DNA from 2 places in the Pseudoalteromonas sp. PB2-1 genome. Region 1 is predicted to be linked to the other one. Evidence: riboswitches for the same ligand, from Rfam matches in the RefSeq annotation. Region 1 holds a riboswitch; the other holds the start of a gene.

Evidence for each region. Region 1 has a riboswitch for cobalamin ahead of L0Z67_RS13720 (TonB-dependent receptor plug domain-containing protein). Riboswitches for the same ligand answer to the same signal wherever they lie in the genome.
Region 2: another riboswitch for cobalamin. It lies ahead of L0Z67_RS03985 (ABC transporter ATP-binding protein); the one in region 1 lies ahead of L0Z67_RS13720 (TonB-dependent receptor plug domain-containing protein).

The regions. Positions count from the first base shown of each region.
Region 1 is NZ_CP090667.1:2,946,049-2,950,471, reverse strand. Features, by position in the region: gene thiI (tRNA uracil 4-sulfurtransferase ThiI) at 1-432, shown strand, start outside; gene L0Z67_RS13735 (ketopantoate reductase family protein) at 556-1,461, opposite strand; gene L0Z67_RS13730 (VanZ family protein) at 1,454-1,804, opposite strand; gene L0Z67_RS13725 (YajQ family cyclic di-GMP-binding protein) at 1,959-2,441, shown strand; cobalamin riboswitch at 2,616-2,788, shown strand; gene L0Z67_RS13720 (TonB-dependent receptor plug domain-containing protein) at 2,822-4,423, shown strand, end outside.
Region 2 is NZ_CP090667.1:853,639-858,061, forward strand. Features, by position in the region: gene L0Z67_RS03975 (FKBP-type peptidyl-prolyl cis-trans isomerase) at 152-580, shown strand; gene L0Z67_RS03980 (histidine phosphatase family protein) at 664-1,281, shown strand; cobalamin riboswitch at 1,294-1,433, shown strand; gene L0Z67_RS03985 (ABC transporter ATP-binding protein) at 1,514-2,344, shown strand; gene L0Z67_RS03990 (iron ABC transporter permease) at 2,337-3,326, shown strand; gene cobT (nicotinate-nucleotide--dimethylbenzimidazole phosphoribosyltransferase) at 3,330-4,391, shown strand; gene L0Z67_RS04000 (adenosylcobinamide-GDP ribazoletransferase) at 4,393-4,423, shown strand, end outside.

The sequences.
Region 1 (4,423 bases):
ATGCCTGAATACTGTGGTGTGATCTCTAAAAAGCCAACGGTTAAAGCTAAAATCAAAACGATTCTTGCCGAAGAAGCTAAGTTTGATTTCGACGTGCTAAATACGGTCGTTGAAAATGCGCGTGTGATGGATATCCGGGATATCGACACCGAAGCAAAAGAAGAAGTGAAAGAGACTGAATCTGTATCTGACTTACCTGAGGGGGCGGTTGTTGTAGATATACGTTCACCTGAGGAAGAAGATGCCAATCCACTGGAGCTTGAAGGTATTGATGTTGTGCATTTACCTTTCTTCCGCTTAGCGACTAAATTTGGTGACTTACCAAAAGATAAAGAATATTACCTATATTGTGCGAAAGGGGTAATGAGCCAGTTGCAAGCGCTGATCCTGCACGAAGAAGGCTACAGTAACGTAAAAGTGTATCGCCCATAAGGGATACTGATAAAAGCGCGACACGTTCGCGCTTTTTTTATGGCTAGTGGAATGGCTTGTTTTGCGCAAAACACGTTTGACGCCTGCGCGCCGTTTACTTTTTCCCTCGAAGCGTGCTTACTTTTATGAAAACTCAGCTGATTTGGTTTTTATCAAACAGAGCATTGCTTGATTATGAGGGGTTTTTACACCCAGCTTTGCACCTTGCTCACATACATAACCACAGATAGCATCAATTTCAGACTCTCTATTATGGCTAATGTCTTGCTGCATAGATGAAAAGTTTTCAGCGGTTGCAGTCATCACACAATAGGCCTGATCCAGTGCCTCGTTGAGCTTTACTTTAATACCTTGTTTATTGGCCACAAGGCAGGCTTCGCTGAGCAAATTAATGATGCGTGTACTAAATTGCGGTGCACGTAACTGACCATTTTTAACGTTATGAATGGCTGTTAATGGGTTAATAGCAACATTCACTAACAGTTTTTGCCAGCGCAATGAGTGAATATCATCGCTTACAGAAAAGTGCGGTAGGCTGCTAAATAGGTGTTTAAGCTCATTGAGCTTTTCACTTGCCGCTATATTACATGCGCCCAGCACGCTTTCACCATTTCCAGTATGGTTTACACTATAAGGTGTTACTTTAAACCCAGCTAAACGCGTTGTTAAAAACGCTAATCCCTGAGTAGGTAACAGCTGGGCATTGATTTCATCGACATTACCCATGCCATTATGAGAAATAACGATCTGGCACTCTTTACTAAGGTAAGGTGTTATTTGCTTAAAAGCCGCTTGCACCTGAAATGCTTTAACAGTGATCACCACCAAGTCAAAGGGGGCTGACCCAGCAAGCTCTTGATGATTAATAAGGCGAGCTTTAATAGGGTGTGATTTACCATTACTCGTTTGATAGAAGCGGGTGGTCAGGGTTGGTTTTCGGGTAAGTAATGTGATGTCATGCTGCGTGGATAAAAAATAGCTAAATAATAAGCCAATTGCGCCATCACCAACAATGAGAGTCTTAGCCATTGCGCTGCTTATTACCTAAATGAAAACCAAGCTTTATAACAAAGTAGCTTACAGCACCAATAAAGTCAGCAACAAAATCACCAACAGAAGCTTGTCGGTAAGGCAGCATATCTTGCATAAATTCAATAGCAGCACCATAGCCTGCAAGTAGCAGAATTTGCACTACAAGAGGGAGTTTAAATGCTTTATCCATTACCATAGCGAGCACGAAGAAAATGCCAAAATGTGCGACTTTATCTATATGCGGAAAAAGGCTACCCACGCCTTTAATTTCTTTGGCGAATAAGAAAGTGAAGCCGATAATGCTTATTAAAAAAAGAACTTGGTAAACGCGCCTTGTCACGAAAAAATCCTAAAAGTCGTTTAAAAATGAACCCGCAGTATATCAAACATAATTATTATCGCACCTGAACGGCGTGCAGAAATATGTAAAGATTTATAAAATTGACGTTATAATCCTTGCCATATTAATTTTGAAAATTTGTTAGGAGAACCCCATGCCTTCATTTGATATTGTTTCTGAAGTAGAAATGAACGAAGCGCAAAATGCAGTAGACAACGCTAAGCGTGAGCTTGAGACGCGTTTTGATTTTCGTGGTGTTGATGCATCAATCGAATTAAGTGATAAAGTAATCAAGCTAAAAGCTGAAGCACCACAACAAGTTATGCAGCTTTTTGATATTCTCGCTGCGAAAATTTCAAAGCGTGGTTTAGATGTATCTAGCCTTGAGCTTAAAGATGAGTCGCGCAGTGGTAAGTACGTTATGCGTGATGTTGCACTTAAGCAAGGTATTGAAAAAGACGTAGCGAAGAAAATCGTTAAGTTAATCAAAGATTCAAAAATCAAAGTGCAAGCAGCCATTCAAGGTGAAGAATTACGTGTTACGGGTAAAAAGCGTGATGATTTACAAGAAGCGATGCAAGTTGTGCGTACTGCTGATTTAGGTCAGCCATTTCAATTTAAGAACTTCCGCGATTAATTCGCTGTTTGCACTATATACATAATCTAGTGCATGAAAAATGAATTAAATTTCACTAAAAAGCCAAGCGGTCTATTCGTTTGGCTTTTTTGTTGATAAAAAAGCCTTTAGCAGTATAGCCGTCCATTGACTTTTATCCCTAAAATCATCACAATAGCGGCCTATTTTCAAGGTGCTTGCTGTACCTTCTAAGGTACCTATACTTCAAAGGTTGAAGTAGCAGCAAGATAATCGGGAAGCTGGTGCGTTTTCATGGAGAAAACAATGCCAACACTGCCCCCGCAACGGTAATGTGTGTGCCCTGCATGCGCAAAGTCCGGAGACCGGCCTTGGAGTAACTTACTATTTGCGTGTGCGGTGGGCACAGGCGAGGGGATATCATGCTAAATAAATCTACCTTAGGCGTAGCGGTTGCTGCTGCGTTGTCTTTTTCTGTGTCTGCGGATGAGCAGTCAATCGAGCATATTACAGTCACGGCGAATAAATTCGAACAATCAATTAATGATGTATTGGCCAGCGTAACTGTCATTAACCGCACTGATATTGAAGCTAGCTATGCGCGAGACCTACCAAGTTTACTTGCCACCCGCGCAGGCTTTCAAATCAATGCCAATGGTGGCTTTGGTCAAAACGCAGGTGTTTCACTGCGTGGTTCAGGCACACGTCATACACTTATCTTAATTGATGGTGTGCGCACAGGGTCTGCAACGCTTGGCTATAAAGGCATTAGCAATATTCCTTTAAACAGTATTGAACGTGTTGAGGTTATTAAAGGTTCTCGCGCTGCTGTGTATGGTTCTGATGCATTAGCGGGTGTGATTAATATTATTACTCGCAAAGCACAAAACACGACCTTAGATGTTACATTTGGTTCTGATTCTTATCAAGAGTACCAAGTGGCTACTGGTGGTCAGTTTGCTGGTGTTGATATTGCTGTTAATGCTGGTTATGAAAAAACAGATGGCTTTGATGTATTGCAAGGCGTAGCACCCGATGAAGATGGCTATGAAAATAAAAACCTTGGCTTTAACCTAGGCTATCAAAATGAGCAACTAGGGGAGCTTTTATTACAAGGTCAGTACTCAGAAGGTGAAGCGCAGTACGATAGTTCTTTTAGTCCTGCGGATAGCAGGGTAGAAAAAGGTGAATTCGAAAATTATCAAGCTTCATTAGGTTGGAAAAAGGCCTTTGAAAAACACAGCCATGCGATTGATATTGCAATCTCAAGCGACAGCTCAGACGATTCACGTATCGACTATACAGGTGCTGCTGTGGTCGATAAGTTTGAAACTGAACGTAAGCAAATCGATTACAACGGTCAATACTTTTTCAATCAAGCGCTGACACTAAGCGGTGGTTTAAATTGGTATAAAGATAAAGTAAATACTAACTCTGGTACTTACTTAAAAGATAGCCGCGAAGTGTTTGCAGCATTTATTGGTGCTTATTATGATGATGAACAAGTACTTGCTAATTTAACGCTACGCCAAGATGATGACCAACAGTTCGGCGACGAAACAACTTATACTGCTGCTGTGGGTTATCACTTAAACGACATCGCAACATTCCGTGTAAGCCAAAGCACTGGCTTTAAATCGCCCACATTTAATGATTTATATTTCCCTGAACCAAGCCCAGGAAATCCCAATTTATTGCCTGAAACATCTGATAACCAAGAGTTAGGCTTATCATTAAATGTGAATGACATTAGCCTGGATATTGCTATTTTCCGTAATGAAATAGATAACAAAATTGCGTGGGCACCAAATGCATCAGGTAATTGGCAGCCAACAAATATCAATGAAGCTCGCCACGAAGGGATAGAGTTTAGTTTCGAAAACCAAGTATTTGGTTTTGATCATAGTGTTAACTTTACTTATCTATCAGCAGAAGATATTGAAACAGGTGAAGCGCTGACTTATGTATCAAAACAAAGCGTGAACTGGTCACTACATAAAGCATGGGGCGACTTTGATGCGGGT
Region 2 (4,423 bases), 1.6 Mb from region 1:
ACACAGAGACATTAAGTGTCAGCTGACCTGTGTGGGTGTTAGGTGCTGAGTCTCTCAGCACTTGCCCTGCTCATTCTTCACACCTCCACTTGCTTCAGTTACGTTGTTATGCGATAAAGCGTTTATATTTGTAATACAATTTAGGTTTGCTGTGTCTCGTAAGAAAACTACTAAGTCAAAAGGCTCCTCAGGTTTAAACCGTAAAAATAGTGAAGCATTCATCGTTAAGTTCTCATCTCATCCAGATACGCATCAGTGCCCATCGGGTTTAATGTATAAAGTGATTGATGATGTTGAGGGGGATCGCATAACGGAGTTTGATACTGTGGTGATTAATCAGCGCATTATGCTTGCTGATGGCAGTGTGATTGCCGATAGTTACAAAGCGGGTATGCCAGAGGTGTTCGCTTTATCTGAAGCAATTGAAGGATTAAAAGAAGGCTTGTTGCTAATGAATATTGGTTCTCGCTATGAATTTGTGGTCCCCCCAGAGCTTGCTTGGGGTAAAAAAGGTAACGGTGGCAAGATTGGCGCAAACGCAGTGCTGCATTTTGATGTTCGATTAATGCGTTTAGCTTAACTCTCTTCGCATGAGTTCCTTAGCATAAGTCGACAGTGTATTTAAAACGCGTTAACGTTGACTATTGGTTACTGAGGAATATTATGGACGCATTTACTTCACGAGTTTACTTTCTTCGCCATGGCGAGATAGCTACGCTAGGCATTCTTGCTGGGCAAATCGATATTGTTTTATCTGAGCAAGGCCTTGAACAAATGCGCCAAGCCTCTGCTGAGCTTATAAATTTAAATGCCATATATAGCTCACCGCTAAAACGTTGCTCAGTCCATGCAGATTATTTAGCCAACCAACATAACTTGAATGTACAGTACAATAACGCGCTGAAAGAGTTTAATTTCGGTGATTGGGACGGCCAAGACTATCAGCAACTTTGGCAGCAAACTAGTAAACCTCATATCGGTGATTTTTGGCAGCATCCTTGGCAAGTAAAAGTACCTAATGGTGAGTCTATGGCAGACTTTTATGCACGAGTAGAGGCATGGTGGCAAACGTTTTTACAATCATTGTGCGAATCTAAGCATGAACAGTCATTGGTAATTAGTCACGCAGGTGTGATTAAACAAATCCTTGCTATTGTTTGCCTGATGCCAAAACAATCAGCTACGCATTTAAATGTTTTCCATCTCCCTTATGCAGGGCTAATTACACTCGATGTATATATAGATGAACAAGGGCAAGCTTGGCCAAAAATTGTTTTTTAGCCATCTAGAGCGATATTCATTGAATTATTTACTTAGCCCGCCATAATACTCATATGCTATGGAATGGAGTGAAATTCTCCAGCTGTTCCCGCAACTGTAATCCATATAAATATATGGTCAGCCAGATACTTAGTACTAACAATTAATCATCGAGCGGGTCAACTCACGTCATTTTCTGGTACTTAGCAGTACTTTCTTGTGCGTTGTGCTTACTCGCCAAGAGAGAAAAAGCTTGCAACAAAATAGCCTTAGCGCTGCGCCATTGATATCAGTGTCTGATTTAAGTTGGGGTACTGCGAATAAAACCATACTTGAATCAATTAACCTTGAGTTAAAGGCAGGGCAGTTTATAGGTTTACTCGGCCCTAATGGGGCTGGTAAATCAAGCCTGCTGCGTTGTCTTTATCGTTACTTGAAACCTCAGCAAGGAGCTGTGCTGCTAAGCGGTCAAGATATCTGGCAAATCAGTGCTGATGAGTATGCAAAGCAGGTTGCTGTGGTTTTACAAGAATCACCATCGCAGTTTAATTTGTCTTTATTCGATGTGGTGAGTTTAGGCTTAACACCTCATAAGCGACTTTTTAGCGGTACGTCTGCCAATGATAAGCAACGAATATATCAAGCGATAGAGCAGGTTGGTTTATCTCATCATAGTGAACAAGCATTTGATTCGCTTTCAGGCGGCGAAAAGCAAAGAGCGCTCATTGCACGCTCTATTGTACAGCAGCCTAAGTTGCTCATCATGGATGAGCCAACCAGCCATCTTGATGTTAAATACCAAATTCAAATAATGGAATTAGCGAAGTCACTCGATGTAACTGTGCTTGCCTCTTTCCATGATCTAAATCTCGCAGCGAGTTTATGTGATGAGCTACTGGTGATTGATGAAGGTCGCTTGGTTTGTCAGGGGCAACCAAAAGCGGTGCTAACAGAGCAGCTGTTGAGCGATGTATTTGGCGTCTGTGCAGCGGTATCTGCTCATCCGCAATCAAGCACTGATAAGTTTATTCCGCATATAACTTATTTCTATGGTTATCAGACACAGGAGCATCAACATGACTGATGCAATGCGTTTAAGTATATGTGTTGTCGTTGGACTTATTAGTTGTTTTTTAGCACTGAGCTTTGGTGCTGCAAATACACCGCTGAGTGAGGTTTTCAATGGCTTGTTTAGCCAAGGTAGTGATGAATTTGTGCAGCGCATTATTTGGCAGTTGCGTATGCCAAGAACAGTGCTGGCATTTTTAGCGGGATCTGGACTTGCTCTCGCGGGATTAATTTTGCAGACCGTAACCCGAAACCCACTTGCTGATCCTTACTTGTTTGGTATTTCTTCCGGGGCTTCATTTGGTGTGGTGTGCTTTATAGCCCTAACAGGTGTGAGTTTTGGCTTTAGTATGTCAGTTGCAGCATTTGCCGGAAGCTTACTTTCTATGCTGTTGCTTATTGTTATTGCAGGGCGTCGCCATGTTGGCCAAGTTGAAGCCATGTTACTTGCTGGTGTTGCTCTATCTTTTTTATTTAGTGCTCTGACTAGTCTGCTGCTTTATTTTAGCGATCCTCAAGCCATAACCGCTATTTTGTTTTGGACGATGGGCAGTTTTTCTCGTGCCCAGTGGGACACTCTTTGGTTGCCATTTGCCGTTATTATTGCCTGCATGACGCTGATGATTGCATTTCGTCGTCAGCTCAATGCAATGCTGCTTGGTGATGAAAGTGCTGCGACCTTGGGGATTCATGTACAGCGCTTTCGAATCATGATGCTGCTGCTAAGCTCATTAATTACAGCAGTGCTTGTTGCCATGTGTGGGGGCGTTGGTTTTGTCGGCCTGATGATCCCACATATTGTGCGCTACTTTTCACCGCAAGGCAGCAGCCATAACTTAGTTATGACATCCTTGGTCGGTGGTATTTTTATGGTGTGGGTAGATGTGTTATGCCGAACCCTATTGAATAACCAAGAACTACCCGTTGGTGTGATCACAGCCGCTATCGGTAGCGTGTTCTTTTTATTTTTACTTTACTTTCGTAAACAGAGCAGGTAGCTGATGTTTAATATCATGCCAATTAACCAGCAATTTTCAGCTGTTATTCAACAAAAAATAGACCTTAAAACAAAGCCGCTTGGTGCCTTAGGTCAGCTTGAGAATTGTGCTAAACAATTAACGCTTATTTTTTCAAAGCAGCTTGATAGTGAGCAGGCACTAGTTGCCTTTAAACCGGTTATTTCAAACCCCTCTTTGGTTGTATTTGCAGGCGACCATGGTGTGGCAAGCCAAGGGGTGTCAATTGCTCCTAGCAGTGTTACATCACAAATGGTGGCAAACTTTGCAGCAGGAGGTGCAGCGATCAATGTTTTTTGTCGCCAGCTTGGCTGGCAGCTAGAAGTTGTTGATGCTGGAACACTCACTACGGCACACGATAAAAGTGTGCATAACCAGCGTTTAGGTGAAATCACTGCACCACTGCATACTGAAATGGCTATGTCACTTAATCAGGTTGAAAAAGGGTTTGAATTAGCCAAGCAGCGAGTTCATTCACTCTATGAGCAAGGCTGCAATACCATCGCCTTTGGTGAGATGGGCATTGGCAATACCACAAGTGCTGCAGCACTAATGGCTGCTTTGTTGTCTTTACCTGCCAGCCAATGTGTTGGTAAAGGCACTGGTGTGAGTGACGAGGTTATTGCTAAAAAAATCAAGGTTGTTGAGCAAGCCCTTCAATTACATCAAGCCCATTTTGACGACCCTTTAATGACGCTAGCGGCATTAGGTGGGTTTGAAATTGTACAGATCACCGGTGCCATTTTAGCTGCTGCTGAGCTTGGTATGGCTGTGATCGTTGATGGCTTTATTTGTACCGCAGCGGCGCTTGTTGCAACTCGTATTAATGCAAACGCTCGTGATTACATGTTATTTGCCCATGTCTCTGATGAGCAAGGACACAAAATAATGCTCAATGCCTTGCATGCATCACCTTTATTACAGCTCGATTTACGTTTAGGAGAGGGCACTGGGGCTGCGCTTGCCTTACCTTTACTGCAAGCATCTTTGGCGTTTTACAATGACATGGCAAGTTTTGCCGATGCTAATGTTGAGCAAGTAGTTTGATATGAGCGTTGAACATCACACTTCAAACACGA